One region of the Priestia sp. YIM B13551 genome, then DNA from elsewhere that is predicted to be linked to it. Evidence: riboswitches for the same ligand, from Rfam matches in the RefSeq annotation. Region 1 holds a riboswitch; each other region holds the start of a gene.
The links. A riboswitch is a leader RNA that binds a small molecule or an ion and turns the genes downstream of it on or off. The one in region 1 is predicted to bind S-adenosylmethionine.
Positions count from the first base shown of each region.

Region 2: it holds a riboswitch for S-adenosylmethionine, as region 1 does, so the genes downstream of both, ACFX4N_RS13530 (BMP family lipoprotein) here and ACFX4N_RS21675 (phosphoadenylyl-sulfate reductase) in region 1, are expected to answer to the same signal.
Region 3: it holds a riboswitch for S-adenosylmethionine, as region 1 does, so the genes downstream of both, mtnK (S-methyl-5-thioribose kinase) here and ACFX4N_RS21675 (phosphoadenylyl-sulfate reductase) in region 1, are expected to answer to the same signal.

Region 1 covers NZ_JBHZOX010000005.1:3,971-13,732, reverse strand. Annotated here, with positions in the region: gene ACFX4N_RS21705 (glucose-6-phosphate isomerase) at 1-1,261, shown strand, start outside; gene ACFX4N_RS21700 (hypothetical protein) at 1,392-1,592, shown strand; gene ACFX4N_RS21695 (YugN-like family protein) at 1,641-2,045, shown strand; gene ACFX4N_RS21690 (potassium channel family protein) at 2,055-2,843, opposite strand; gene ACFX4N_RS21685 (VOC family protein) at 2,911-3,294, opposite strand; gene cdaS (sporulation-specific diadenylate cyclase CdaS) at 3,392-4,018, opposite strand; SAM riboswitch class I at 4,332-4,434, shown strand; gene ACFX4N_RS21675 (phosphoadenylyl-sulfate reductase) at 4,689-5,402, shown strand; gene ACFX4N_RS21670 (sulfate permease) at 5,422-6,501, shown strand; gene sat (sulfate adenylyltransferase) at 6,554-7,705, shown strand; gene cysC (adenylyl-sulfate kinase) at 7,718-8,317, shown strand; gene cobA (uroporphyrinogen-III C-methyltransferase) at 8,409-9,188, shown strand; gene ACFX4N_RS21650 (sirohydrochlorin chelatase) at 9,202-9,762, shown strand, end outside.
Region 2 covers NZ_JBHZOX010000002.1:765,987-775,748, forward strand. Annotated here, with positions in the region: gene ACFX4N_RS13480 (winged helix-turn-helix transcriptional regulator) at 1-39, shown strand, start outside; gene ACFX4N_RS13485 (hypothetical protein) at 164-313, opposite strand; gene ACFX4N_RS13490 (YvrJ family protein) at 472-612, shown strand; gene ACFX4N_RS13495 (molybdopterin molybdotransferase MoeA) at 625-1,890, opposite strand; gene moaC (cyclic pyranopterin monophosphate synthase MoaC) at 2,005-2,493, shown strand; gene ACFX4N_RS13505 (MogA/MoaB family molybdenum cofactor biosynthesis protein) at 2,506-3,018, shown strand; gene ACFX4N_RS13510 (sulfite oxidase-like oxidoreductase) at 3,052-3,714, opposite strand; gene ACFX4N_RS13515 (ABC transporter permease) at 3,739-4,656, opposite strand; gene ACFX4N_RS13520 (ABC transporter permease) at 4,643-5,710, opposite strand; gene ACFX4N_RS13525 (ABC transporter ATP-binding protein) at 5,685-7,217, opposite strand; gene ACFX4N_RS13530 (BMP family lipoprotein) at 7,299-8,309, opposite strand; SAM riboswitch class I at 8,384-8,490, opposite strand; gene ACFX4N_RS13535 (hypothetical protein) at 8,823-8,981, shown strand; gene ACFX4N_RS13540 (YjgB family protein) at 9,327-9,762, shown strand, end outside.
Region 3 covers NZ_JBHZOX010000001.1:1,675,086-1,684,847, forward strand. Annotated here, with positions in the region: gene ACFX4N_RS08515 (pyridoxal phosphate-dependent aminotransferase) at 1-603, opposite strand, end outside; gene ACFX4N_RS08520 (carbon-nitrogen family hydrolase) at 716-1,498, shown strand; SAM riboswitch class I at 1,590-1,740, shown strand; gene mtnK (S-methyl-5-thioribose kinase) at 1,876-3,048, shown strand; gene mtnA (S-methyl-5-thioribose-1-phosphate isomerase) at 3,084-4,142, shown strand; gene ACFX4N_RS08535 (hypothetical protein) at 4,276-4,440, shown strand; gene ACFX4N_RS08540 (methylated-DNA--[protein]-cysteine S-methyltransferase) at 4,441-4,944, opposite strand; gene ACFX4N_RS08545 (PAS domain S-box protein) at 4,963-7,119, opposite strand; gene ACFX4N_RS08550 (LutC/YkgG family protein) at 7,562-8,278, opposite strand; gene ACFX4N_RS08555 (LutB/LldF family L-lactate oxidation iron-sulfur protein) at 8,253-9,692, opposite strand; gene ACFX4N_RS08560 ((Fe-S)-binding protein) at 9,710-9,762, opposite strand, start outside.

The DNA.
Region 1 (9,762 bases):
TCACCATTCAATTCATGAGAAAACAGGTGCTGGAAACGACTTTTTAGGATGGGTCGACCTTCCTACGGAGTATGACAAAGAAGAATTTGCACGCATTCAAAAAAGTGCAGAAAAAATTAAATCTGATTCAGATGTATTAATTGTTATCGGTATTGGAGGATCTTACTTAGGTGCTCGTGCTGCAATTGAAATGCTTCAGCATTCATTCTATAACACATTATCAAAAGAACAGCGTAAAACTCCGCAAGTTATTTTTGCTGGTAACAACATCAGCTCAACATACATGAAAGACTTAATGGATGTTTTACAAGATAAAGATTTCTCTATTAATGTTATTTCAAAATCTGGTACAACAACAGAACCGGCGATTGCTTTCCGTATCTTCCGTAAATTATTAGAAGAGAAATATGGCAAAGAAGAAGCACGCAAGCGTATTTATGCAACAACAGATAAAGCGCGTGGCGCATTAAAAACATTAGCGGATGAAGAGGGCTATGAAACATTTGTTATTCCAGATGATGTAGGCGGCCGTTATTCAGTATTAACAGCGGTTGGTTTATTACCAATCGCCGCTGCGGGTCTTGATATCGAACAAATGATGAAAGGGGCAGCTGATGCTCAAGAAGCATTCTCATCATCAGAGCTAGAAGAGAACCCAGCTTATCAATATGCTGTAGCTCGTAATGTTCTTTATAATAAAGGAAAAACAATTGAAATGCTGATTAACTATGAGCCAGCTCTTCAATACTTTGCTGAATGGTGGAAACAGTTATTTGGCGAAAGTGAAGGAAAAGATCAAAAAGGTATTTACCCTTCATCTGCTAACTTCTCAACGGATCTTCATTCTTTAGGTCAATATGTACAAGAAGGTCGTCGTGATATTTTTGAAACAATTGTACAAGTTCAAGATTCTCGTCATGAGCTAACAATTGAAGAAGATGCAGCGGACTTAGATGGATTAAATTACTTAGCTGGTGAAACAGTTGACTTTGTAAATAAAAAAGCCTTCCAAGGTACAATGCTTGCTCACACAGATGGAGGCGTTCCAAACTTAGTTGTGAACATTCCTGCGCTAGATGAGTATACGTTCGGATATGTTGTATATTTCTTCGAAAAAGCATGTGCAATCAGCGGCTATTTATTAGGCGTAAACCCATTCGATCAGCCGGGAGTAGAAGCATACAAAGTAAATATGTTTGCTCTTCTGGGAAAACCTGGTTTTGAAGAGAAAAAAGCAGAATTAGAAAAGCGTTTGAAGTAAGTAAAAAGAGGGCGGTACAAAAGTATTTTAGCCCAAGTGGAAAACGAACCATTGATCAACATGTTTGATTAGTGGTTCGTTTTTTTTGTTATGGTGAATATAGTTTCATCTGTTTAGGTCCTTCTAGCAGTTGATTGGAGGGCAAGGCGAAGACTCCTGCGGGGAAAAGCGCAAGCGACGAGGAGGCTCAGCGCCTGCCCGCGGAAAGCGAAGCCTTGCACGGACATCACGGTGTCACAAGCGATTTATACGAGCTACTTTATCCAGTTTGTTCGTCTTTAGGTTGGATTCATTTAGTTATGTCTCAACCTCTTTTTTGCTTTTGAGATAAAGGATAAAACGCTGGAAAGAGGACATGTTAAAACAGAGGAGGGATAACATGATTGAATTATCTTCAAGATTAGAGGGCACATTATTCAAGCTTTACGAATTAGAAAAAACGCTTAAGCCGCTTGGGTATAACATTGGAGGGAATTGGGATTATGACCATGGTTCATTCGACTATAAGATGAATGATGAAGTCGGCTATCAGTTTTTACGTATCCCGTTTACAGCTACGAATGGAGAACTGGATTCTAAAGGAACAACCGTACAGATTGGCACGCCATTTTTACTTTCACATAAATATCAAATTGGTCTAGATGACGATGTTCACAATGGAAATGTCAGTGCTTCATTTAATCAGTTTGCAGAACCCCAAGACGCAGACGCTTCATTTCCAGAAAAGTATATCAGCTTAGGAGAAGAGCTAATTAGAGAGGCAGAAGATGCGCTGCTTCAGTAATTGAAGGAACTATTCTTTTTTTAAACTCTCTAATTTTTTCACAAAAATATGTTCGTACATGACTTGACTAATCAACTCGTTTGTTTTAATCATTTCATTCACCCCCAAATTTTGTGCATTTTGAATATGCTTTTTTGTTAACAGTTCAACGATGCTGTAAATAGAAGGGTTCAATCCTTGCAGAGCGACTAACGTAACAATAGTATTCATGTCTGCATATTCTTCTGTCTTATGCTGATCGGCAGTAATCAGCACTTTTTTTGCGTACCGAGCGTTGGCAAGTTCTAATACTTCATAATGAGAGGGACTTCCTTTAATAAAATGAACGCGATCACAAATCATGGGATTTTTAGTCAGAGAGTCGTCGATAAGAACAATGTCTTCTTTATGAAATGCGTCGCGATAAGACTCTAACACGAGTTTGGCGCGCTCATTCCACCCAACAACGATGAAGTGATCTTTTCCATAAAATTTTAAATTTCCTTCCAAATAAGCGCTCTCAGCGGAAACAGCAATTTTAGAAAGCGTAACAAAATAAGTGGTAATAAATCCCGTTCCGATCAGGACTAAAATAATTGCAGCTAACCTTCCAATCGTAGTGGTCGGAGCAAAATCACCGTACCCTATAGTAGAGATTGTAATAATAACCCACCAAATTCCTTCAAACACATTCCCAAACGTTTGCGGCTCTAGGAAATGTATAAGCATGCCGAAAAGCAGAACAAGGCAGCCGATAATAAAAAGAAGCCGCACTAAAATAGAACGACGAAAAAGTCGAAATAATAGCCATTCCATCATAAAAAAACCTCCAGTGATTAGTCATAGCCACAGTATGACCATTTTTCACTGAAGGTATAAGATATCTTTATCTTTTTACTTCGTAATATTCAATCCATTCTTTGTCTGGACCGTAGAAAAATAAGTATCTTGCTCCATTTGGCAAAGTTACAATGTTTTCTTCCACAAATGAAACGCCTGCTGATTTTAAACGCTCAAACTCCTCTTCAATTCCGTCTACTGCCAGCGCAAAATGATGAACTTTACCTTCGTTAGGTAAGCTTGAGTTATACCCTTGAATTAACTCTACAATTACATTGCCTTCTAAACCTAGAAAAGCTAGCTTCAAAGACGGATCGGTATGTGGTAGTTTTTCGATGAGCTCTAATCCCACTTTTTGCGTATAGAACTCAATAGATTCTTCTATATCCTTTACTTGAACGCCTACATGTTCAAATTTTAAAATTGTCATATGCATCACCCGTATCTATAGTATGTAAAAACTATGAAATATATTAAAGAGAAAGGATATAGAAGTCAACATAGGGCTGCTTATCAGGAAAGGGCTCTTAAATCATATTTTTGCTGGAGTGAATAGGGTAGAGGCTTCCATCAAGTGCAAACGAAATTTTGCCTGTTTCTTCAGAGACAACTAAAATTAATGCATCCGATTTTTCCGACATTCCAATGGCAGCACGGTGACGTGTTCCCAATTTTTTGGTCGTTGAAATAATAGACGAGAGAGGTAAAACATTAGCAGCTGAGATAAGCTGATTATTTCTAATTAGGACGGCTCCGTCATGTAAGGGTGTCCCTGGATAGAACAGCGTCTCAACTAGCGTAGCGCTGACAGGAGCTTGAATAGGCATTCCTTTTTGAATAAGAGGGTCTACATTTTGTTCCCGTTCAATGACAATTAAAGCGCCGTGACGTTTCTCAGAAAGGTTATGAATAGCTAAGGACAGAGCAGCATATTCAAATGTATAAGGCGATAAGTAATGACGCAAGTAATAAGAGGCAGCCGTAGCTTGAACATCTTGAAATAACTTTCGCATCTCCTCAAAATCACATAGTATACAATGATCACTCGTGTCTAAATGTTTAATTAAATTAGAGGCTTCAGTTGAAATCTGCTGTAAATATGTTCGCACATTATTTTTAATTGTATCGTCTAATTGAAAAGGTTGTCTCTCCATCTTATATAGCTCCTATCTGTCAGTCAGTGTTATCTGTAATGTGTGCTAATGTGGGTGAATTATCCGTAAAGCTTATAAATCCCTTATTAATTTTATAGAGAGGTTTTGTGTTTTATTTAGCAAGAGAATATAAAAAGTTGGAGAAAAAAGAAAGCGTTTTATAAACTGATATGTTCACATTTGGTTTAAATTTACATATGTTGTTTTAAATAAAAGTATAGATATTTCTGTGAATTTAAAGTATAGTTTTCTTATCGGATATATGATTTTTAATGTTGACAAATATTCTAAATATGCTAAAATTTTTAAAAAATGCTTATCAAGAGTGGTGGAGGGATCTGGCCCGCTGAACCCCGGCAACCTGCTTAGCAAGGTGCTAATTCCAGCAAAGTGTGTATCATTTTGAAAGATAAGGTGAAAATTTATTGCCTACCCAGTCTTTCAATATGGAAGACTTTTTATTTTGATATAGCGCAAGCGATAATTTGAGGAGGGACACCAATGACTGTAACCCCCGACTTAAAACAAATCTTTGGGCATGTCGAAGCAAAGTAAGAATTAAATAGTTTCGCTGACTAGACACACTAGAGGCGGTTTTATCCAATTCTAGTGGGTAAAACCGTCTTTTTTTATTGGATAACGCGGATAACTAAGAATTGGAGTGAAGAAAATGGCAGACTTATATACGTACGAAAACTGGAGTGATACGTTTCCAGAGTTCGACAGTGAAGATGAAACAAAAGGAGCCCTTTCAGCATTGCAGTGGGCGTATGATACCTACGGAGATTCAATTATCTATGCATCAAGCTTTGGGATCGAAGGGATCGTGTTAATTGATTTAATTTCAAAAGTGAAAAAAGATGCTGAAATTGTCTTTTTAGATACAGGCGTTCATTTTAAAGAAACATATGAAGTGATTGATGCAATTAAAGAACGCTTCCCTGATTTACGTATTCATATGAAAAAACCGGATTTAACTCTTGCAGAACAAGCTGAAAAACATGGAGATGAGCTTTGGAAGAGTCAGCCTAACTTATGCTGTCAAATTCGAAAAATCATTCCATTAAGAGAATCTCTTGCTCCTTATGATGCGTGGATTTCTGGTTTGAGACGCGAGCAGTCTGAGTCTCGTGCCAGCACGAATTACTTTAATAAGGATGAGAAATTCAAGAAGGTGAAAGTTTGTCCGTTAATTCATTGGTCTTGGAAGGAAATTTGGCGCTATGTGTATAAGCATGATTTGCCATATAACAAACTTCATGATCAAGGCTACCCAAGTATCGGCTGTGAACCCTGTACCGCACCTGCCTACAATGTAGACGATTTACGTTCAGGAAGATGGGCAGGTACACAAAAAGTTGAATGCGGATTACACGAATCTTAAATACGAAAGAGCTGAATAAATGATGCTTTTATATGTTGCCTTTATCATTGCGCTTTTTTTTGCAATGAATATTGGGGCAAGCGGTGCAGCAGCAGCTATGGGCGTTTCATACGGCTCCGGTGCGATTAAAAAGCGAAGAGTAGCCCTGTTCATCTGTGCTGCAGGTATTGTGCTCGGAGCCATTATCGGAGGCGGCGAGGTGGTAAAAACCATCAGTTCAGGTATCATACCTGAAAAATTGCTGTCAGTAGAATTAGTTATTATCATTCTGGCTGCTGCAACGCTGTCACTCTTTTTCGCGAATTTAATTGGTATTCCTCTATCAACAAGTGAAGTAACGGTTGGTTCAGTTGTTGGAGTAGGCGTAGCTTATCAATCTCTGTATGTGGAAAAACTTTTAGTTGTCATGTCTTTTTGGATTATTGTTCCGCTAGTTTCATTTGTCATTGCTTTTTTGATTGGAAAAGTGATAAAACGCAGAGCGCATAAAAAAGAAGCAGAGGGAAAGTGGAAAAGAGTTTTAACGATTTTAGTTATAGCGACGGGATTCTTTGAAGCCTTCTCAGCTGGAATGAATAACGTGGCAAATGCTGTCGGTCCTCTAGTAGGAGCTGGATTAATGGATGCCACAACGGGTGTCATAGCAGGAGGATTGGCAGTGGCGCTCGGGGCTCTTTTACTAGGAGGCCGAGTTATTGAAACAAACGGGAAAAAAATTACTCGCTATTCTGTAGGAGAAGGGTGCATTATCTCGGGTACTGGTGCTTCTCTTGTCACAGTCGCTTCACTGTTTGGTTTGCCAGTACCGCTTACACAGGTCACTACGTCTTCTATTATTGGAATAGGAGCAGCGAAAACGGGATTCACGAAAGAACAGCGCGAAGTGGTCATTCAAATGTTAAAGGTTTGGGTGGTATCCCCTGTATTTTCACTCGTAATCTCATATGTTCTTGTGAAATTAGTACTTGAAAGCGACTTATATTCATTTGTGGTGCTAGCTAGCGGATGTATTGCCACAGCAGGTGTTCTAAGCTTAGCTAGAGCGACTAGAAGAAAAAGAGCAAGCTTGCAGTCGGAAAAAGAAAAAATGACTGCGTGATTCAAGTGCTTTTTATTATATTGTGTTAATTATTTAAGGAGGATTTTACAAAATGACAACAATTCAAGCACACGGTGGAGAATTAATTAATTTATATCAACCAACATATGACTACACGTCACTAACAAAAGAAATCGAAGTAGATAACATGGCCCTAAGTGATTTAGAACTAATTGGAATTGGTGCTTACAGCCCAATTACAGGATTTTTAGGAGAAAAAGATTATCAATCAGTTGTTGAAAATATGCGTTTAGCAGATGGAACAGTATGGAGTATTCCTATCACTCTTCCTGTAACAGAAGAGCAAGCTAAAGAATTAAACATTGGCGACAAAGTAAAACTTGTTCAAAACGGCGTAACGTATGGTGTTTTAGAAGTTTCTGAAGTATATACGCCAAATAAAGAAAAAGAAGCGGAGAACGTGTACCGCACGGCAGAACTTGCTCATCCTGGCGTGAAAAAAATGATGGAGCGCCCAAATGTATATGTAGCAGGTCCAATCGTACTTGTAGAACGTACATCTAAAACGCGTTTTGAAAAGTATTACCTAGATCCTACTGAAACAAGAGCAGCATTTGAAGAACGCGGTTGGAAAACAGTTGTTGGATTCCAAACTCGTAACCCTGTTCACCGTGCGCACGAATATATTCAAAAAACGGCATTAGAAATTGTAGACGGCCTGTTTTTAAATCCACTTGTAGGAGAAACAAAGTCAGATGATATCCCAGCAGATATCCGTATGGAAAGTTATGAAGTACTTTTAGAGAACTATTATCCTAGCGATCGTGTAGCTTTAGCAGTTTTCCCTGCTGCGATGCGCTATGCTGGACCTAGAGAAGCTATTTTCCATGCAATGGTTCGAAAAAACTTTGGATGCACACATTTCATTGTAGGCCGTGACCACGCTGGTGTTGGTGACTACTATGGAACATATGACGCACAAAAAATCTTCAGTAACTTTACAGCAGATGAATTAGGAATTACACCTTTATTCTTTGAACACAGCTTCTATTGCAAGAAGTGTGAAGCGATGGCATCAACGAAAACATGCCCTCACAGCAAGGAAGATCATATGATTCTATCTGGAACAAAGGTACGTGAAATGCTTCGTAACGGAGAAGTGCCACCAAGCACATTCAGCCGTAAAGAAGTAATTGAAGTGTTAATTAAAGGATTAGCAAAACAAAAAGTATCTTCAAAATAAGGAGCGGTTGAAGTGAGCAAATCAACAAACATTACGTGGCATGATGCTGGAATTACAAAAGAGGAAAGACGCGAGCAAAATAATCATCACAGTTTTGTATTATGGTTTACAGGTCTTTCGGGTTCAGGTAAATCTACCGTAGCAAACGCAGTGGCAAAAGCGCTTTTTGATAAAAATATTCGCAACTATGTATTAGATGGTGACAATGTTCGTTTCGGCTTAAATAAGAATCTAGGGTTTTCTGCTGAAGATCGTACAGAAAATATTCGCCGTATCGGTGAGGTTTCTAAACTATTTGTAGACAGCGGTCAAGTGGTACTCACAGCATTTATCTCTCCATTCCAAGAGGACCGCGCTCAAGTGCGTGAGATCTTAGAGGGGAATGAATTTTTGGAAGTATACGTGGAGTGTCCGTTAGAAGAATGTGAAAAAAGAGATCCAAAAGGCCTTTACAAAAAAGCAAGAAGCGGAGAAATTCGTGATTTTACAGGAATTGATTCTCCGTATGAGTCACCGGCTAACCCTGAATTAACAATTAATACAAGCACACAGTCTGTAGAAGAATGTGTACAAACTGTTATTGAATATTTAGCTAACCGAAAATTTATCTAAATGACAGCGGACTTTGTCCGCTGTTCTAATTCAAATTAAAATGTGGGAGCGCTGCGGAGACGTGGAAATGATGGAAGGGTGAAAGGCATTCATGGGGAAAGTATATCTAGTCGGTGCAGGACCGGGAGATCCAGATTTAATTACATTAAAAGGGTTGAAAGCAATTCAGCAAGCAGATGTTATCTTATATGATCGTTTAGTGAATAAGGACCTGCTGGAGTATGCTAAAAGTGATGCAGATATCATTTACTGCGGAAAGCTTCCGAACTATCATACCCTCAAGCAAGAAACAATTAACAACTTTTTAGTGAAATTCGCTAAAAAAGGAAAAATTGTAACGCGCTTAAAAGGCGGAGATCCATTTGTTTTCGGACGTGGAGGGGAAGAAGCAGAAGCTCTCGTGCAGCAGGGCATTTCATTTGAAATTGTTCCAGGAATTACATCAGGCATCGCAGCCGCTGCTTATGCAGGAATCCCTGTCACTCACCGGGAATACAGCGCAAGCTTTGCTTTTGTAGCAGGTCATCGTAAAGATAGCGAGCATGATGCAATCAAATGGGATAGCCTAGCCAAAGGTGTAGATACTCTTGCAATTTATATGGGGGTGCGGAACTTACCGTACATTTGCCAACAGTTAATGAAACACGGAAAAACTTCAGCTACGCCAATTGCATTGATTCACTGGGGAACATGTGCGGACCAGCGCACTGTAACTGGAACTCTTGGTACAATTGTTGATATTGTTAAAGAAGAACAAATTGAAAATCCAAGTATGATTATCGTTGGTGAAGTTGTGAATTTTCATGACCGATTAAATTGGTTTGAGAAGACTGGACAGCATTACTATTCGTTTGCACAAGAAGCTTACTAAAGAGGTTGATTATATGGATGCAGTTTTATATGTTTGCCATGGCAGCCGCGTAAAAGAAGGCGCTGATCAGGCAGTTGCTTTTATTGAAAGATGTAAAAAAAATCTAGATGTAACGATTCAAGAAGTTTGTTTCCTAGAACTAGCTTCCCCCACTATTGAACAAGGATTTGAAGCATGTATTGAACACGGTGCTACTCGTATTGCAATTGTGCCTCTTCTGTTATTAACAGCTGCGCATGCAAAGCATGATATACCCGAAGAAATACACAAAGTATATGAACGTTATCCCCAGGTAGAAGTGCTGTACGGAGAACCGTTCGGCGTAGACGAACGAATTGTTGATATCTTGGTAGAGAGAATCAAGGAAACCAATGTGGATAAGCATGAAGATTCGATGGTATTGTTGGTCGGCAGAGGAAGCAGTGATCCTGCTGTAAAAAAAGATTTTAACGAAATAGCTCAACTGCTAAAAGGGAAAGGTGCTTTTAAAGAAGTGAGCACATGCTATTTAGCTGCGGCTTCTCCTAATTTAAAAGAAGGCCTGCACCTTGCTAAACGAACTTCGTATAAGCAA
Region 2 (9,762 bases), on a different contig from region 1:
ATTATTAATGCGAGAGCAATAGAAAAAGAAGAAATTTAAATATAAATTATATTTATTAATAGATTAGTGTACTTTAGATATGGCCTATACACGAGTAGTTACTGTAATGTAATAAGCTAAAAAAGTGCTTGGATAAATATTATCCAAGCACTTTAAAAATTAATTATGTATGACTTTTCTTTTTAATTTGTACACCTGTATAAATAGAATTACCTATTAATATTGCGGTTCCTAGAAGCCAGCCCACCGTAGGAGAGTGCTCGAATACATCTTTCAAAGCCAGCCCTAAAGAAATGGCTGCTATTCCTAGCATTAATAAAAGTACAGTAATGCTTTGCTGTCTTCAATGCCGAGGCTGCTTTTTCTTATTTTTCAAGGACTTTTGTCTTAAAAATGGACGTCTGCCCTGCGAACAAATACTTAGAAATCACATATTATAATATATCTTCTAAGTGAAGGAGGTATGCTATTATGGAAAACTTAGTTAGCTATATTAAAGATTTAGGCTTTCCAATTGCCCTATCTTTTTACTTACTTGTTCGCATTGAAAGCAAATTAGATCGAATTACAGAGCTGCTTCAAGTTCTTATTGAAAAAAAGGACAAGCAATAAGCAGACTGCTATTTATACCCAAAGCGAACTCGTGCCTTCGTTTTCAAGATGCAGCACGTTCACTTCTGTTCCTTTATCATACCCATGCTCTCCACCTGGAAGAACAACCAGCGCATTTGCTGCAGCTAATGACGAAATAGCGCCTGACTTGTCCATTCCAACTGGCGTTACAACAAGCCTTCCGCCTTCGTCTGTAATTTCTCCTCGCACCATTCTCGTAAATGCATTAGGCTCTTTAAAACGTCCGTTTAACACCGCTTTTGTTTTATGTAAATGGGGCGCCGGTGAATGCAAAAAGCTGCGAACAATTGGACGAACAAACAGTTCGAACCCGACATAGCAAGCAGATGGGTTTCCTGATAGTCCAAACAGCAGCTGCCCGTTTCGTTCTGCGACTGTTGTGACGCTTCCCGGCCGCATCGCAATTTTGTTAAACAGCACATTCGCACCAAGCTTTTCATAAATAGCCGGCAAATAATCATAGTCCCCAACGGATACCCCACCGGTTGTCAGTAAAATATCCACTTCTTCGAGCGCTTTTTCTACCGCTTCATAGCAGCGGTCAAAGTCGTCTTCAAGCTTTCCTAAGTATTTCGGAACCCCGCCGCTTCTTATAATTTGCGCGAGTGCCATATAGGAGTTGCTGTTGCGGATTTTTCCTGGTTCTAACGGCTCGTTCACATCAAGCAGTTCGCTGCCCGTTGTTAAAACCCCAACAACCGGCTGCTTCACGACAGCGACATCGGCATAGCCAAACGTAGCTAAAAAAGCCGTGACGCCCGGATTGATTCGCGTCCCTTTTGAAACAAGCACGTCTCCTTTTTTCGTTTCTTCTCCTTTTAATGCAATGTGCTCCCACTTTGAAGCCCGCCGGCTTAACGCCATATACGTCTTTCCTTCTTTTTCATAAGACTTCGTTACTTCAAGCATTACAACCGCATCACATGAATGAGGCACTTGCGCTCCTGTCATAATGCGCACCGCTTGAAACGGCTTTACTTCTCCTTCAAAAACAGAGCCGGCGCCGATTTCACCTACTACTTCGAACTCGACAGGATGTTCACTTGAGACTTCTACACAGTCTTGCGCTCGAATTGCAAAGCCGTCATAAAGCGATTTATTAAAATGAGGAACGTTTTGGTCGGCGATAATATCTTCTCCTAAATAGCGTCCGTAGCTTTCGGTGATTGATACGCGTTCAATGCTGCCTTTTCTTTTATATGTCATAACTTTTTCAATTGCTTCAGGAATTGAAATAGGTGTTCTGCTTTCTAACATACATTCTTCACTTCCTTTATGTCTGTTCACTTTTTACGCTATGGTGTAAAATCATAGCATATCTCACTATTTCTATCATACAACAAAATTTACTGAAAAAGGATGAAAACACCGATGTCTTCTTTTACACATTTTAATGACCAAGGCCGTGCCAATATGGTCGATATTAGCGAAAAATCTATCACTCGCCGCGTTGCAACAGCTCGTTCAAGTATACTTGTTAACAAAGAAATTCACGAAGCCATTGTAGAACATAAAATCGGAAAAGGCGACGTACTTGCTATCGCGCAAGTAGCGGGAATCATGGCAGCAAAACGTACGTCTGACATTATTCCGATGTGTCACCCTCTTCTATTAAAAGGTGTAAACCTTTCATTCGACTGGGACACAAGCAATGATCAGTACCGTTTATTAATAGAAGCAACGGTTAAAACCGAAGGCTCAACGGGTGTTGAAATGGAAGCTTTAACCGCTGCTTCCGCCTGTGCACTAACCGTTTATGATATGTGCAAAGCCATTGATAAAGGAATGATTATCGGCGAAACATATTTGCTTGAAAAATCAGGCGGCAAAAACGGTGACTACAAACGCACAGAAGCGTAAAGGAGGTACATAATGAGCGTACACGAACATAAATCCAAAGCAACGCAGCCCGTTCGCTGCAAAGTTATTACGGTATCAGACACGCGTACAAAAGAAACCGATAAAAGCGGCGCGCTGATGATGGAACTTCTGAAAGAACATGACATGCAAGTCGCCTCCTATGAAATTGTAAAAGACGATCAAACGTCGATTCAACAAGCGATACTTGCCGGATGCAGTGATGATGGCATCGACGTTGTTCTGACAAATGGAGGGACAGGCATCACAAAACGAGACGTCACAATTGAAGCCGTTCAAGCGCTGATTCATAAAGAAATCGTTGGATTTGGTGAGCTGTTTCGCATGCTGAGCTACATCGAAGACATTGGCAGCGCAGCAATTATGAGCCGGGCAATTGCCGGGACGATTAACGAAAAAGCCGTTTTCTCTACACCGGGATCAAGCGGTGCTGTTCGTCTAGCCATGACCAAGCTGATTTTACCTGAGCTTCGCCACGTTGTGTGGGAATTAAAACGCCAGCGCTAACAAAATGCCTATGCGCGCGCATAGGCATTTTCATTAATCATAGTCTTTATGTACCCACTCATCTTCTGGAATGCCTAAATCTTCTCCAGAAAAACGCTCTTCTTTAAACGGATCTCCTCTAAGATGAAAGCCGTTTTGCTCCCAAAAGCCAGGATGATTTTCATCAATGACTTCAAAGCCTCGAAGCCATTTAACACTTTTCCAAAAGTACAAATGCGGAACAACCAATCGTAGCGGATATCCATGCTTAGCTGTAAGCGGCTCTCCGTTAAAGGAATGAGCAAGAAGAATATCGTCTCTCAGTAAATCTTCTACCTCAATGTTTGACGTATAGTCATTGTCTCCGTGCAGCATGATGTATTTACTTTTTAACTCTACGCCGATTGCTTTTAAAAAGTCTGTAAACAGCACGCCCGTAAATTCATTATCAAGTCTTGTCCATCTCGTTACGCAGTGAATATCACATTTCACCGTCGTTTGCGGCATGTCTAATATCTCTTGATATGAAAGGGTCACTTCCTTGTCTACTAATCCAAATACGCGAAGCGTCCACTCCTCTAGGTTATACTCCGGCACGTCTCCTTCATGTAAAATAGGAAAGCGCTCTGTTACTACCTGACCCGGAGGCACTCGTCCTTCGTACTTTGGATCAATTTCTGGTGTTTTCATTCGTTTAATACGGTCTGCTTTGTTCATAGGTACCACCTCTTTATTTTTTTATCAGCGTGCACTTTGCTGACTTGTTTGATTCGTTTCGACTCCTTTATCTCGCAGGAAAAACATCGCTGCTAATGTCAGCACGTAAGGGACCATCATCGTAAACTCGGTCGGTATTGAAAAACCTTGCAGCCGTGTACTCACAGCATCCATTAAGCCGAAAAGTATACTTGATGCTAAAATACCAAGCGGATGAGACTGACCAAGCATCATCGCCACAAGTGCGATAAATCCACGTCCTGAAGTCATGCCTTCTGAGAACATCGTGACTTGTCCTAATGAAAGCTGTGCTCCGGCAATCCCACACAGGATTCCGCATGCTGCAATCGCAAACAGCTGATATCTGATCGCTTTTAAACCAAGCGTACTTGCTGCTACTTTATTGTAGCCTACCGCTAGAAGACGGAAACCAAAAATCGTTCGATAAAAAAAGATATAAAAAGCAATAGCTGCTAAAAATGCAAAATAGACAAGCGGTGACTGTCCTGAAATAATGTCGCCGATTACAGGTATGTCTTTGATCAAAGGAATATCCCATGTGCCTATTCCCTGCATGTTTTTATCGTAATAGGCACCTTTTGTATGAAAAATAGTCCGGAGTAAAAATGTCGTTAAGCCCAGTGCTAAAAAATTAATAGACACCCCAACAACAATTTCATTCGCTTTAAACACCACGACCATCATTCCAAACAGCAACGCAAAAAGTAAGCTTGCTCCAGCAGCAATCACGATAGCAAAAAAGACATTATGAGTATAATAGTTGCCGGCAATCCCGCTAAAAGCCCCAATTAAAATCAGACCTTCTAATCCTACATTAAATATGCCCACACGCGCACAAAGCATTCCACCCAGCGCCGCTAATAAAATAGGCGCAACCATTCGTAACGTTGCATTTAACAGTGACCAATCAAGCAGCTCCACGAATATCAGCTCCTTTCTTTTTTGCTCTCCACCACTGCTTTGTGAATTTTGCTGAGATAAATAGAATGAGCACAGCTTGCATAATACTCGCAATTTCTAACGGAATTTCTGTATTACGCTCTAGCCCCATAGCTCCTGTTTGCAAAGCGGCAAGTAAAAGAGACGTAAAAACAATGCCGATCGGATTCGAGTTTGCTAACAGGGCAGCCATCACTCCGGTCCACGCATATCCAGGAACGGTGAGCGCACCGTCTACAAAACGGTACTGTGAACCAAGAACTTCAAACCCTCCGGCTAATCCAGCCAAGCTCCCGCTAATAAACATACTGAACAGCATGACTTTTACTTGATGAATACCTCCATACGCCCCGAATAATGGATTTTTTCCGGATGCGTTCACTTCGTACCCAAACACAGAGTAGCGAAGCACAGTCCCCAGCAGAAGTGCACCTACTAGAGCAATGATAAACCCAATATGAAGAGGCATTCCTTGAAACACTTTTCCAAGCCACGCCCCTTGCTCAATCATAGGCGTTTGAGCGAGAGCAGCTGAGCCTGTTTTATCTTGAAACGGATGGCCTGCTAAATAGCTTGCAAATAAAACAGCGATATAATTTAATAAAAGCGTAGAAATGACGAGCTGAATTTTAAACGCGGCTTCCATCCAGCCTGCTAAAACAGAAAGCAAACCTCCTGCCACAACAGCAGCTGCAATAGCCGCTATAAGCTTGACTATCCCTGGAGCTGGTAGGTAATAAGCGACAATTGCTGCACTAATCGCTCCAACGACCATCTGTCCTTCTCCCCCTAAATTAAACACACCTGCTCTAAAAGCAAACCCGACACCTAACGCAATTAAAAGAATAGGCGTAGCGCGAGCCAGCGTAGTGCAGAAGAAGTAAAAATTACCAAACGCTCCATTCCAGAGCTCTGTATATGTTTGAAGAACCGAACCACCAGTTAAGGAAATAATAATGCCTCCTATTGCTAAGCCAAAAATGACTGCAATAACCGGCTGGATTAATGATTTAAGAAGTTTCTGCAACTGTATCACCTTCTACCGTTCCTCCTGCCATTAATATGCTTAGTTTCTCTTCTGTTGCTTCTTCCCTTGTAAGCTCTCCAACAATACTGCCTTCGTACATAACTAAAATTCGATCTGATAGTGAGATAATCTCCGACAGTTCCGAAGACACAAGTAAAATAGCGGAGCCATTATTCCGTTTTTGAATCAAGGCATCATGAATACGTTCCATTGCCCCAATATCCACTCCTCGCGTTGGTTCAGCAGCAAGTAGAAAAGAAGTGTTTTGCCCAAGCTCTCTGGCAACAATCAATTTTTGCAGATTTCCCCCTGACAGTTCTCCAGCTTTTTGCTTAGATGAAGTGGCTTTAATCGAAAATTCATTTATCCATTCCTCCACGCTCGACTTGAATATCTTTCTTTTCAGCCAGCCCATCTTCGAGTAAGAAGCTTTATACTGATAGCCCATTAGTGCATTTTCTTCGATCGTATCGTCCTTAGAGGCTCCCCACATATAGCGGTCTTCTGGAATATGGGCGATTCCTGCCTCTCTTCTTTCACGCACAGATCGCCCTGTAAGATCTTCATCTCCAAGTTTAATACTTCCGCTACCTGTTTCTACTAATCCAGAAATTGTTTGAAGCAGCTCCGATTGTCCATTTCCCGAAACGCCTGCAATACCGACAATTTCGCCTGCAGAAACGTGAAGAGACACATTTTGCAATACGTTTTTTTGTCCTTTTCCTTTTAAAAAGAGATTTTGTACGTTTAAATGAGAGGTACCTTGTGATGGTATTCTTGCAGGACGCTCTTTTAATTCTCGCCCTACCATCAGCCTGGCTAGGTGGTGAGCATTGGTATCTTCTTTACTTGTGACGCCGGCTACTTTACCATTTCGAAGAACCGTAATGCGGTCCGCTACTTCCATCACTTCTTGCAGCTTATGTGTAATAATAATGATACTTTTACCTTGAGAAGCTAAAAAACGGATTGTTTTTAATAGTTCCTTCACTTCATGAGGAGTAAGAACGGCGGTAGGCTCGTCTAAAATAATAATTTCTGCTCCTTGATACAGCACTTTTAAAATTTCAATTTTTTGCTGTTCTCCAATTGAGCAATGTTTTACTTTCTTATGAACATCTACTGAAATTTGATAGGTTTGGGTTAATTGCTGTACATCTGCTTTCGCCTGCCTTCTATTAAAAAAGAGGCCCTTCTTTGGCTCATGCCCCAAGACAATGTTTTCAGCCACTGTAAAATGAGGAAAAACCATAAAATGCTGATGCACCATGCCTATTCCATTTTTAATCGCATCTGCAGGAGATGAAAACGAGACGGTTTTCCCATGTAGCTGAATATTTCCTGAACTCGGCTTTTCCATTCCGTAAAGCATCCTCATCAACGTTGTTTTTCCAGCGCCATTTTCTCCAACCAGCGCGTGGACCTCGCCTTTTTTCAGTTTAAAGGACACGTTATTATTTGCTAAAAATGAACCGTATTTCTTCGTCAAATTCGTTAACTGCAGCAGCTCACTCATTTTATTCGTTGCTCCTTTTCCTTTAGTTTTTTTTCAAAAATAAGAAAGAGAAGCCAGCCTTACTCGACTTCTCTTCTCAACTCACTTTGCTAACGGATCTTTCACCACTGTTTTTCCATCAATAATCGAATCTTTAATTTCTTTTAATTGATCAATTACATCTTGCCCTACAAAGTCATTAAGAGGCGTCTTGCTGTCTTGAGTCACATACGTTAACCCAACACCTTTTTCTTTTAAGCCGTATGTCACTACACCGGATTTAAATTTGTCATTTGCGAGTGCTTCTACCGTTTCATAAGCAGCCGCATCAGATCCTTTCAACTGCGATAAAACGATATGCTCAGGATCTACTTCCGTACGGTCAATATCTTGGCCTGCCGTATAAAAACCCTTTTCTTTTGCTGCTTCAAATACACCCAAGTCGCCTACCGCTGAAGCTCCGGCGATAAAGTCAGCTCCTTTTGAAGCCTGTAAAATAGCAAGTTCTTTTGCTTTAGCTGGATCGGAGAAGCTTCCAACATAGTTTACTAGAAATTCTGCTTTTGGATTTGTTGATTGTAATCCTTCTTTAAAACTTACGGTCCATTTTTTTAATAATGGAATATCATCAGCTGCAACCATTCCTACTTTATTCGTTTTTGTAACCAATCCTGCCGCTGCTCCTAATAAATATGAAGCTTCTTGTTCACGGAATACAACGCTTCTTACATTTGGTAAATCGACCACTGTATCAATAATCGCAAATTGACGCTGCGGGTTTTCTTGAGCTACTTTTTTCAACGCATCTTCGGATTCAAAAGAAGATGTAATAATCAAGTCATAGTTTTCTGCTACGGCAGCACGCAAGTTACTTTCAATGGCTGCTTGATCCGTAGACTCAATTGTTTTTACATCAATGTTATACTTCTTCCCAGCGCGTTTTGCTCCATCATCCATTTGTTGAAAAAACGGGTTAACTCCAATCTTTTCAGGTAAAACAAGAGCTATTCGCTTCTTTCCTTTCTCTTCGCTTCCACTGCTTTTTGTGCTTTTTGACTGACAGCCAGTTACGAGTAGTACAAGCGCAACTGCTAAAACAAGAAATCTCTTCATTTGACTTACTCCCCCCATAATATAAAAAAGCTCTTCCTTTATATAAAGGAAGAGCTCGTTAACCAAACGTCTCTTCCTCATCTTCAAGAACATACTGTTCTTAAGGATTTGGCACCATTCTGTCATAGACAGCGGTTGCCGGGTTTCACAGGGCCAGTCCCTCCACCTCTCTTGATAAGGAAAACAATAGCTATTTGTTTTATGTAATATAGTCAATATTAATAGTTTTTTAACAATTGTCAATATTATTTTTCTTTTCTATGTAAAAAAACTTTAAAAACAGATAGGATTATACGGTTTTAGGCTACTAAAATACAGGTCAATTCCTCTTCTAAATTAATTATCGTATGCTTCCTAGCAAAGCGCTTACGGTAAGTCTGCTAGTCTTCTAGAAGAGTCATTTGGATCAGAGCACTTTTATTACATGTCTTTTGTTAATCCACTATCAATTGAAATCACTTTACCAAGAATGTTAGACTTTTCCTGAGCGATATTTTTCAAGAGGTGTTAACGTTGAAATTGATGAAAGAATTATCTGGAGTAGCTATTGGACTCATTATCGCTTTGGCGGTTTCAAAAATCTTTTTTGATACCCCGACCAATATTGGAATCGTAGTTATTTTTATTAGTAGTATGGTAGTAACAGGTATAGCAAGAGCGAAATTAAGATAAGATAAAGCACCATCTTTTATTAGTAAAGTTTATTAGTAAAGTGGTGTTTTCTTTTAGCTGCTTTAGTATATAGTAATCTCGGTTAATATCTAATGTTTTATAATGAATTAGGATTGTCCCTATACTACGTTTTTTACCTAATAAAGGAATAGAAACCAATCTTTTCACCTATGATAAATGAATCGTTTTTTGCTTTTCACTTTACTTGATGTTTACATTCTAAAAGACGTGTTAAATTATATATATCAGTTACCAACTCAACTAAGACTCCTTGACTATTCTGGCCTACCTGTTCTTTTAGGTAGACTGAGGTTGCTAAATCGTTATATATAGGAGGAAAAAATCATGAAAATGAAACAACGACTATCAAAAGCGGCGGCGGCTGCAACGATTACAGGAATTGCTGCGTTTGGATTTGCCCCTGTCGCTCAGCTTGATACACCAGCACACGCAGCTACATCTCAAGAAACAAGCAGTCAAAGTCAAACAGCTGTAAAAAACATTAATGAAATTTACAACGCCGCAGTAAAAGGTGAAGTGCCACGCTTAACGGCAGACTTCAAAATTGGCAAAACACTGCGTCAAGACGTTCGTGATCAGTTCGGCCCACCGCCTGAAGGTTCATCAAACAACTTTGACTACTATCATGCGGAAATGGGTCACCCTGGTTATGCATTTGGCTATGACCAAAATAACGTCGTTAACGAAATCCGCTATTTTGGTACAAATGTAGAGCGTCAAACAAATTTAGGTTCCATTACGCAAGTTAACTTAAAGAAAG
Region 3 (9,762 bases), on a different contig from region 1:
ATCGTGCTTGGCAGCAAATGCCACGGTGTCTTCAAAAAATTCTGCCGTTGCCACTGCACCAGTAGGATTATTCGGATAGTTTAAAAACATGAGTTTTGCCTGTTCTTTAGCACTTTCACTTATCTCTTCGTATACGGGTAGAAAATGATTTTCAGCCGTGAGCGGCATCACTTCCATCTTTGCCTTTGCAAGCTCTACTCCAGACCAGTAATCAGGATATCCAGGATCCGGAACCAGCACCGTATCTCCAGGGTTTAACAAGCACTGCGGGATTTCAACAAGTCCACCCTTTCCGCCAAATAAAATAGCTACTTCTTTTTCAGGATCCACATCAACGCCATATTCTCGCTTATAAAAAGTCGCCACGGCCTCTTTTAAAAACTGGTGCCCCCGAAATGGAGAATATTTATGATGCATAGGATTAGCACTTGCTTTTTGCAGTGTTTCTACAATATGTGAAGGAGTAGGCTGATCAGGATTTCCCTGCCCTAAGTTAATAACGTCGTGCCCTTGGGCCATTACTTTTCCTACCTTGCCTACAAGTGATGCAAAAAATTGTTTTGGTAAACTTTTTAATAGTTCCGATTGCTCAAATTGTTTCATCATCGCACACCTTCTCAAAAAATTCTTGAAATTCTAGTCACAAATAATATATTGTAATACTCAACTTGTAAAGTCATTTTTTTCAACTACTAAAAAAAGGACGGATGATAAAGTGAGTGTAAAAATTACGTGTTTGCAGCTTGATATTGCGTTTGGAAACCCAACTAAAAACCGAAAATATATCGAACAAAAAATGACGGAAGCCCTGAAAGAAAACCCTGATATCCTTGTGCTTCCGGAGCTATGGGATACAGCTTATGATTTGACGCGGCTAGACGAAATTGCAGATGATGAAGGGCAGCAAGCCAAGCAATTAATCTCTCAGTTTGCTAAAACAAACGAAGTAAATATTGTGGCAGGTTCGATTGCAAAAAAAACAGAGCAAGGCGTCACGAATACGATGTATATTTTTGACCGAAAAGGTCGTGAAGTATCAGAATACAGTAAACTGCACTTATTTAAATTAATGGATGAACACCTCTATCTCGAAGCAGGAACAGCAAAAAATCTTTTTACACTTGAACAGTCACTGTGCGCAGGAGTTATTTGTTACGATATTCGTTTTCCAGAATGGATTCGGGTTCATACTAGCAGCGGAGCAGAAGTCTTGTTTGTTGTCGCTCAGTGGCCGGCTCCAAGACTTGCCCACTGGAAAGCCCTGCTCATTAGCCGTGCAATCGAAAATCAATGCTATGTAATCGCGTGTAATCGTGTAGGCCAAGATCCTAATAACACATTTGCCGGACATTCCTTAGTCATCGATCCGTGGGGAGAAATAATCGCTGAAGCTGGCGATAGCGAAGAACTTTTAAGTGCTGACGTTAACCTGGAACTTGTAAAAGAAATTCGTAAACAAATTCCTGTCTTTACAGATCGCCGCACAGAATTTTATTAATTATGTATTGACAGCCGTTTTTTTGCATGATACGATTTTCACCAGATATCATAAAATATTCAAACAAATCAAAATTGAATAAGTAATCGTACTCTTATCAAGAGTTGGCTGAGGGATTTGGCCCTGTGAAGCCCAGCAACCGACCGTCATTCCATCCTAAGATGGATCACACCCGTAAAACATGTTTTACAAAGGCACGGTGCTAATTCCAACAGAAAGTAATTCTTTCTGGCAGATAAGAGGTTTGAACACTACAATCAAGCCTCTTTCCAACGAAAGAGGCTTTTATATTTTCTAAAATTATAAAAGCCTCCATATATTCTTAAACCTATTAACTTAGTAAACAAATCAGTTTAATAAACTATGGAGGGATTCCGATGTCAACAACAAAAACAGAGAAGTATCAGCCTTTAACAGAAATTTCAGCAATCAAACTTGTGAAAAAGCTAGGTCTTTTTGATGCCACAGAAGCGCTGACTGCCCGTGAAATTGGTGACGGCAACTTAAATCTCGTCTTTCACATCATAAATGATCAAACGAATAAATCCATTATCGTCAAACAAGCACTTCCCTATGCAAAAGTTGTAGGCGAAAGCTGGCCTCTATCATTGAACCGTGCCACAATTGAAAGCAATGCGCTCAAGCAATTTGGTGCATTTACGCCAGAACTTGTGCCCGCTGTTTATTACCACGATGAAACGCTTGCTGTTACGGTCATGGAAGATCTGTCTCATTTAACGATTTCTCGCGCCGGACTTATTCAAGGTGAAAGTTATCCTCTGCTCTCACAGCATATCGGTTCTTTTTTAGGACATATTGCGTTCAAAACGTCTGATTTCGCCTTAAAGCCTCAGGATAAAAAAGAAGAAGTTGTTAAGTACAGCAACCCGGACTTATGCAATATTACGGAAGATTTAGTGTTTACAGATCCTTTTTTTGATATTGATACAAATGAATTTGAAAAAGCGTTGCGTCCTGATGTAGAAGAATTGTGGAATGATGGTGATGTAAAGCTACAAGCAGCAAAATTAAAATATAAATTTTTAACAAATGCGCAAACCCTAATCCACGGTGATTTACATACAGGCAGCATCTTTGCTAGCAGTCAAGAAACGAAAGTGATTGATCCAGAGTTTGCTTTTTACGGTCCGTTTGGATTCGATTTAGGGCAATTTGTTGCGAATTTATTTTTAAATGCTCTTTCTCGAGAAACAAATCGCGAACCGTTATTTGCACACATTACGAACACATGGAACGTATTCAAAGATACCTTTACTGCGCTTTGGCATTCTGAAAACACTGAACCTTTCGCTAAAGATGAGCGCTTATTACATGAAATTTTAACGCAAACGTGGCAAGATGCTGTTGGATATGCAGGATGTGAAATCATTCGACGTACGATTGGCTTAGCTCACGTGGCGGACTTAGACGAAATTTCTTCAGAGGAAAGAAAAATTAACGCTAAACGTACTGCGTTAAAAATTGGACGTTATTTGCTTCTGCACCAACAAGACGTTTCACCAAATGAATTTGAACATTTACTTCGATAACGAATAATGTACACAATGAAAGGATCGGTATCAGCATGACAAATACACTATCACTTCCACGCTCAGTGGAATGGAATGAATCATATATTACTTTATTAGATCAGCAGCAGCTTCCTGGCAAAGTTGAATATATTAAGCTGCAAACCATTAAAGACGTATGGGATGCTATCACTACCTTGAAAGTACGCGGAGCCCCTGCAATTGGCATTACGGCGGCTTTTGGTCTTGCTCTTTCTACGCTTAGCTATGACACAGATTCAGTCAAGGAATTCAACAAAAAGCTAGCTCTTGATCAACAGTATTTAGCTAGTTCACGCCCTACTGCCGTCAATTTATTTTGGGCATTGGAGCGCGTAGCGAAAAGCGCTGAATCCGCTTCGTCCGTTAATGAAGCTAAAACAAAAGTTGTTCATGAAGCTATTCAAATTCAAGTAGAAGATGAAGAAACGTGCTACCGAATTGGAGATCATGCTCTTTCTTTATTTAAAAAGAAAGATAAAATCATGACAATATGTAATGCTGGTTCAATTGCTACAGCTTATTATGGAACAGCATTAGCACCTTTTCACTTGTCTAAGCAGCGCGATATTCCGCTTGAAGTATTTGCCTGTGAAACAAGACCCGTTCTTCAAGGTTCTCGCTTAACAGCATGGGAACTTCAGCAGTCGGGAGTGGACGTGACGCTGATTACGGATAATATGGCCGCTCATACAATTAAAACAAAAGGAATTAATGGGATTATTGTAGGTGCTGACCGCATTGCAGCAAATGGCGATACGGCTAACAAAATTGGAACATACGGACTTGCTCTTTTAGCGAAAGCATTCGGTATTCCATTTTACGTAGCAGCGCCGCAGTCCACATTTGATTTATCTATTCAAGACGGCAGCAGCATCCCTATTGAAGAACGTTCACCTAAAGAAGTAACGCACATTGGAGATACACAAATTGCTCCAGACGGAATCTCTGTGTACAATCCGGCTTTTGATGTGACGCCAAGCGAACTGATTACGGCCATTATTACAGAGCATGGAATTATCCATTCTCCGTCTTTTGAATCCATTCAAAAAGTTTTGCTGCAATCTGCTCAATAAAAAAAGCCGCATAGCAGCGGCTTTTTTTGTTGAGCACTGGTTTTCAACTGCATTTGTAACACAATTGTAACAGTACTCTCTTCTTTTTCTACATATATTATAGGGGATTCTTTTTGAATAAGGGGGAGTAAATATGAGTTCAGAGCAAAAAACGGATAAAAACAAAGCGCTGAATCGTAAGCAGCAATATCAGCTATTCGATTTATCCAAAGATGAAGAACTAAATTCCCTCCCTTCTCCTCAACAAATTGACGGTGTTTTTGTGCAAGGAGAAGGCTGGAAATTAGACGGTGAATAGTTATTTCAACTCCAGAGCGCCTTTTGCTACATTTCTTTCAAGCATTAATAGTTTCTCTTTTATATGAGTTTGGGAGCCTGCATAACCTGTTAATGCTCCATTTTTTCCAATCACACGGTGACAAGGTAAAATAATAGGCAGTGGATTTCGACGATTCGCTTGTCCCACAGCCCTTACGGCTTTAGAGCGATTAACAGACTCCGCTACCTCACTGTAAGACCACGTTTGTCCATAAGGTATACCTTTAAGCGTTAACCATACTTCTTTTTGGAAGTCTGTTCCTTTTACATCCAAAGGCAAATCAAATGTTAGCGTGCGCCCTGTAGCATAATCCTGCAGCTGTCTCTTTGCTTCTTTCACATGGTGATAATCCTCATCATGGACAAGTTTTTTAAGCTGCTCGTTATGATCATCGCTATCAAACCAAATATGTTGAACCCCTTTTTCCGAGGCTACAATATAAATTTTTAAATCAGAAAATAAATTCATTTCTCCGTAGTACATATTTTTTATCCTTTCTAATTAAGCTGGAAGAATAACATGAAAAGCTGTGCCTTCTCCTATTTTGCTTTCCACTTCAATTCGCCCTTTATGTTCTTCGATAATTTTATATGAGACCATCAAACCGAGTCCCGTTCCTTTTTCTTTTGTCGTATAAAATGGTTCTCCTAAGCGCTTGATGCGCTCTTCGGGCATTCCGTCTCCTTGATCTCGAATGGAGACCGTCACGTAGTGCGGCTCTGTAGAGTAAACTTCAACAATAATTCTTCCTCCGTTTGACGTGACTTCAATTGCATTTTTAATTACATTTATTAGTACTTGCTTAATCTGGTTCGGCTCGCAGTACACCATTGGCAGCTGAGGAGACACACTTAGTTCAAACTGAATATTTTCTAAAAGCGCTTGAGCATTTAATAAATCAATCGTTTCTTTAACAACCGCAGCTAGATTTTTCTTTTCAAACTTTACGGCCTGTGGCTTAGCGAGTACTAGAAACTCTGTAATAATGGTTTCAATTCTTTTTAATTCAGATTTAATAATATCAAAATAAAGAGAGTGATCTTCTTGAATGCTGCTTTCTAACAGCTGAACAAACCCTTTTAAAGCCGTCATCGGGTTGCGGATTTCATGCGCAATCCCAGCTGCTAACTGTCCGACTACTTGAAGCGTATCCGATTTCCGAATCTGCTCTTGCATTTGATTTCGTTCCGTTACGTCTCTTAAAAGCGTCATATATAGACCTGGCAAGATATCTTTTTTCGTAGAAAATTCGATATTTTTAACTTTTTCGTTCCCCGTAACGTACGTAATCTCTCCTTCAGCTTCCCCTTTTTGCTCAATCGTTTCTTTATGCTCAATGACCGCATCTAAATTCGCTGAAGAAATAAAATCCTCCATGGAGTGCGCACAAATCTCCTCTTTGCTGAGTTCTAGAATATCACAAAGAGAAGAATTTACATCAATAATATTTCGCTTGCCGTCCCATAAAACTAACCCATCGATCGAACCATTAAAAATCTGTCTGAATTTCTCTTCGTTATTCCGAAGCTCCTGTTCGATTTTTGTACGTTCACTGATGTTTCGAAAAATCGTTAAATGGTCTCCTTCTATAATGCCTTTTTTCCCTGTGAATTCCAACTGTTTGATTTCTCCATTTGGCATGTAAAAAGGAAGCTGATTGCGAATTTCTCCTTTTGTTTGAAACGTTTGGAGCACCTTTAACGCACTAAAGCTTTTTGTATCGATAAACGTATACAAATTGCTTCCAATTAATTTGTTTAACGGCAGCTCAAATGTACGCGAAGAAGCAAGATTAGCGTTCAAGATTTCACCATCGTCTCTCCAAATCAAGATCGCTTCAATCGCATTTTCAAAAATAGCCCTGAAATTTTTTTCGCTTCTCAACAGCTGCTGCTCCATCAGCCGTTTTTCCGTCACGTCTCTCATAATGGACATATAGTATTGACTGTATATATTAGCCGTTGTGGTAAATTCAAAAAAAGTAACGTCTCCATTTTCGAGCCTGATCGGTAGCTCACCGCTTGTCTTTCCTTCTTGATGCAGAGTTCTCCATAATTTTTTCACCTTATAATGATAAGTAGGTTCTACAAGCTCTTCTAATGTTTTGGTTAGAAGTTGTGCTCTTGTATAATTTAATCGTTCGCAAAATGAAGGGTTCGCGTCGATAAGCTGACCCGTTCGATCAAAAATGACAATTCCGTCTACCGCTTCATTAAATACATCCATAAACATATGATGACTAATAAACCGTTCATTTTCCATCATTTTGTGCTGCGTAATATCTCGAAATGTACACACAATAATGCCCGACATGTGACTATGTTTGTGTGAAGTAAATTCAACATGTTTCATCATGCCGCTTCGAAGCGTCATCGCGCCTTCATATTTGAAATAGCTTTCTTCTAAGAGTGCAGGATAATACGCTTCAATCATGTCATACGGAAAATACATCAGAAAATCTTTCATTTGATGCGTTAATAGCTCATCCTTTGTTTTTTCAAACAGCCCGCAGGCTGATTCATTTGCATTTATAACTTGAAAATACTCATCAAATACGACAATGGCATCTAATACGTCATTAAAAATAGCTCGTAGCTGCTGTAATTCACCTTGCTGCTTTTGCGCAGCTTCAGATGTTAATTCTCTATGTGGTGACATGCTCATTGCTCCTTTCTTTTGCACTTCCCATTTCCCCACCTTTATCTATAGACTTAGTATTCTACAAGATTTGCTTTTTACCTTTTTAAAATTAGGCACGTTTATTCAAAATGCGACATTTCTTCACATTATCCCGCTATTTAGAAAGAAAGTATGAATAAAAGAGGCTGGGACATAACTACACCAATCTAATTTAAAAACGAACAAATTGGATAAGCGCCCTAGTATAGATCAATTGTTACACCGCCGTTGATTTCTGTGCAAGGCTTCTCTTTCCGCGGGCGGCGGCTGAGCCTCCTCATCGCTTGCCCTCCAATCAACTGCTAGAAGGAACGAAACAGATAAAACCTACGCTCAACATAACAAAGAAAACGAACCATTAATCAAACACGTTGATTAATGGTTCGTTTTTCACTTGGGCTAAAATACTTTTGTCCCGGCCTCATCGATCATTCACTACAATATAAGTTGCTTGAATAGGCCCATGCACACCAACTACTAAATTCATTTCAATATCAGCTGAATTACTCGGTCCCGTAATAAAGTTAATGCAAGAAGCAATCGTTTCTCCTCGCTCTACTTTTTCATGAATCATTTCAGCGGCTTGTGTCATGCGAGGGACAATTGAGCTTTGAGGTATGATTGCAATATAAGTGGCGGGCAGCAAGCTTACCGCTCGTCCCTTTGCAGCACTGCTGAACAAAACAACTGTTCCAGATTCCGCTAGCGTCAAATCACTGAACGTGATGCCGACGTTTGCTTGTTCAGCTAGTTTAACATTCTCATCGCCTTTTACTGAATTCCATACGTGAAGGTTACGGTTTGTTTCCCATTTCTCCATCAGCGGATTCAATCCATATTCGGAAAACCTGGGATCATTCCACGTGCAGACAAGACCATTTCCATAGTTCGCTACGGCTTCCTCAAGGGCATCTGGTAAGTGTTGTGATGAGGTTTCTACACAGCGAGTATGAATACGTTCGCAATGGTTTTCAAGCTCTTTCTTTAATTGATCCGGCGAATAGTTGCGGTAGACCTCATGCTGAGGAGCATGCTTCCATTGTGGCTTTACTACACCGCCTGTTCGCCTGCTTCGCTTAAGATTAGCAGCAACATTGTCTAAAAAACTGTCTCTATTTTGAATGCTTCCGTTCATCATCATCACTCCTTTTATCAAACCAATCTCGTAAGCGCTCTTTTGTAGGCGCTGGAAACTCTCTGCTTTCCGTCCACGCTTTTAATGGACCAGGCCCTTTGGAAATACTACTTCCTGACATAAAAGGAGTAAGAGCTGCCGGTGCTACTTTAGCGCCCACTGTATATAGAGAAGAAGAAGCTGCTCCCAAGCCAAATGCTTTCATCGCCAGCTTTTCCGAAATAGGTGCTTTTCCTTCTTTTTCAACAATTCGCTGACGATGCTTGTGCAATAGCTCATGCAGCGGAATTTTGACCGGACAGGCATCTGTACAGGCTGCGCATAGCGTTGAGGCATATGGAAGCTCTTTGTAGTCTTCATAGCCTCCAAGTAAAGGAGATAATACAGCTCCAATCGGCCCTGAATAAATAGATCCATATGAATGTCCTCCAATATGGCGATACACGGGACATACATTCACACATGCCGCACAGCGAATACACTGTAAAACAGATTGAAACTCAGTTCCTAAAATCGCAGATCGTCCGTTATCTACAATCACTAGGTGAAATTCTTCCGGTCCGTCTACTTCCCCTGGAAGTCTAGGTCCCGTAAGTGCCGTTACGTAGCTTGTAAGCCGCTGACCTACTGCACTTCTAGTTAACAGACTTACCAACACTTCAAACTCTTCAAATGTTGGCACAATTCGTTCCATTCCCATAACCGTAATTTGCGTTTTAGGAAGGGCGGTCGTTAGCCTTGCATTTCCTTCATTGGTAACAAGTGAAATAGATCCAGATTCTGCAATCGCAAAATTACATCCTGTGATGCCAATATCTGCTGATAAAAATTCTTTTCTCAGCATTTCCCGGGCATGAAGAGCTAGTTCTTCAGGTTTTTCTGTCTTTTTATAAGAAAGCTTTTCCTGAAATACATCTCTAATTTGTTCTTTATTTTTATGAAGCGCAGGAGCTACGATATGAGAAGGCGGATCGTGATCATCTACTTGCAGGATATATTCTCCTAAGTCCGTTTCAATAACTTCACAGCCTAGTTCTTCTAAAGCAGCGTTCATATGAATTTCTTCTGTAACCATTGACTTGGATTTAACCACTTTCTTTGCCTGTTTTTTCCTCGCTACATTTTTTATGTACTCATTCGCTTCTTCAGCTGTTTGAGCGAAAAAAACGTGGCCTCCGCGTTTAGCTACATTATCAGTGAGCTGCTCTAAATAGTAATCTAAATTTTCAAGCGTATGCTGACGAATTTCTTCGCCAAGCGCTCTCCATTCTTCCCAGTTTCCTAGCTCTTCTGCCGCATCTAATCTACGGCTTCTTAAGCGCTCTTGAGCACTTGAAACTGCAAAGCGCATAAACGCATTATTGACTCCATCATCGACGCGTTTTTTAAACTGATCATTTCCTATTTTCATAGACATTCGGTATTCTCCTTTCTTTACATTCTGCTATTTAATACTTCAGCGATATGCATCACTTTTACAGGCTGTC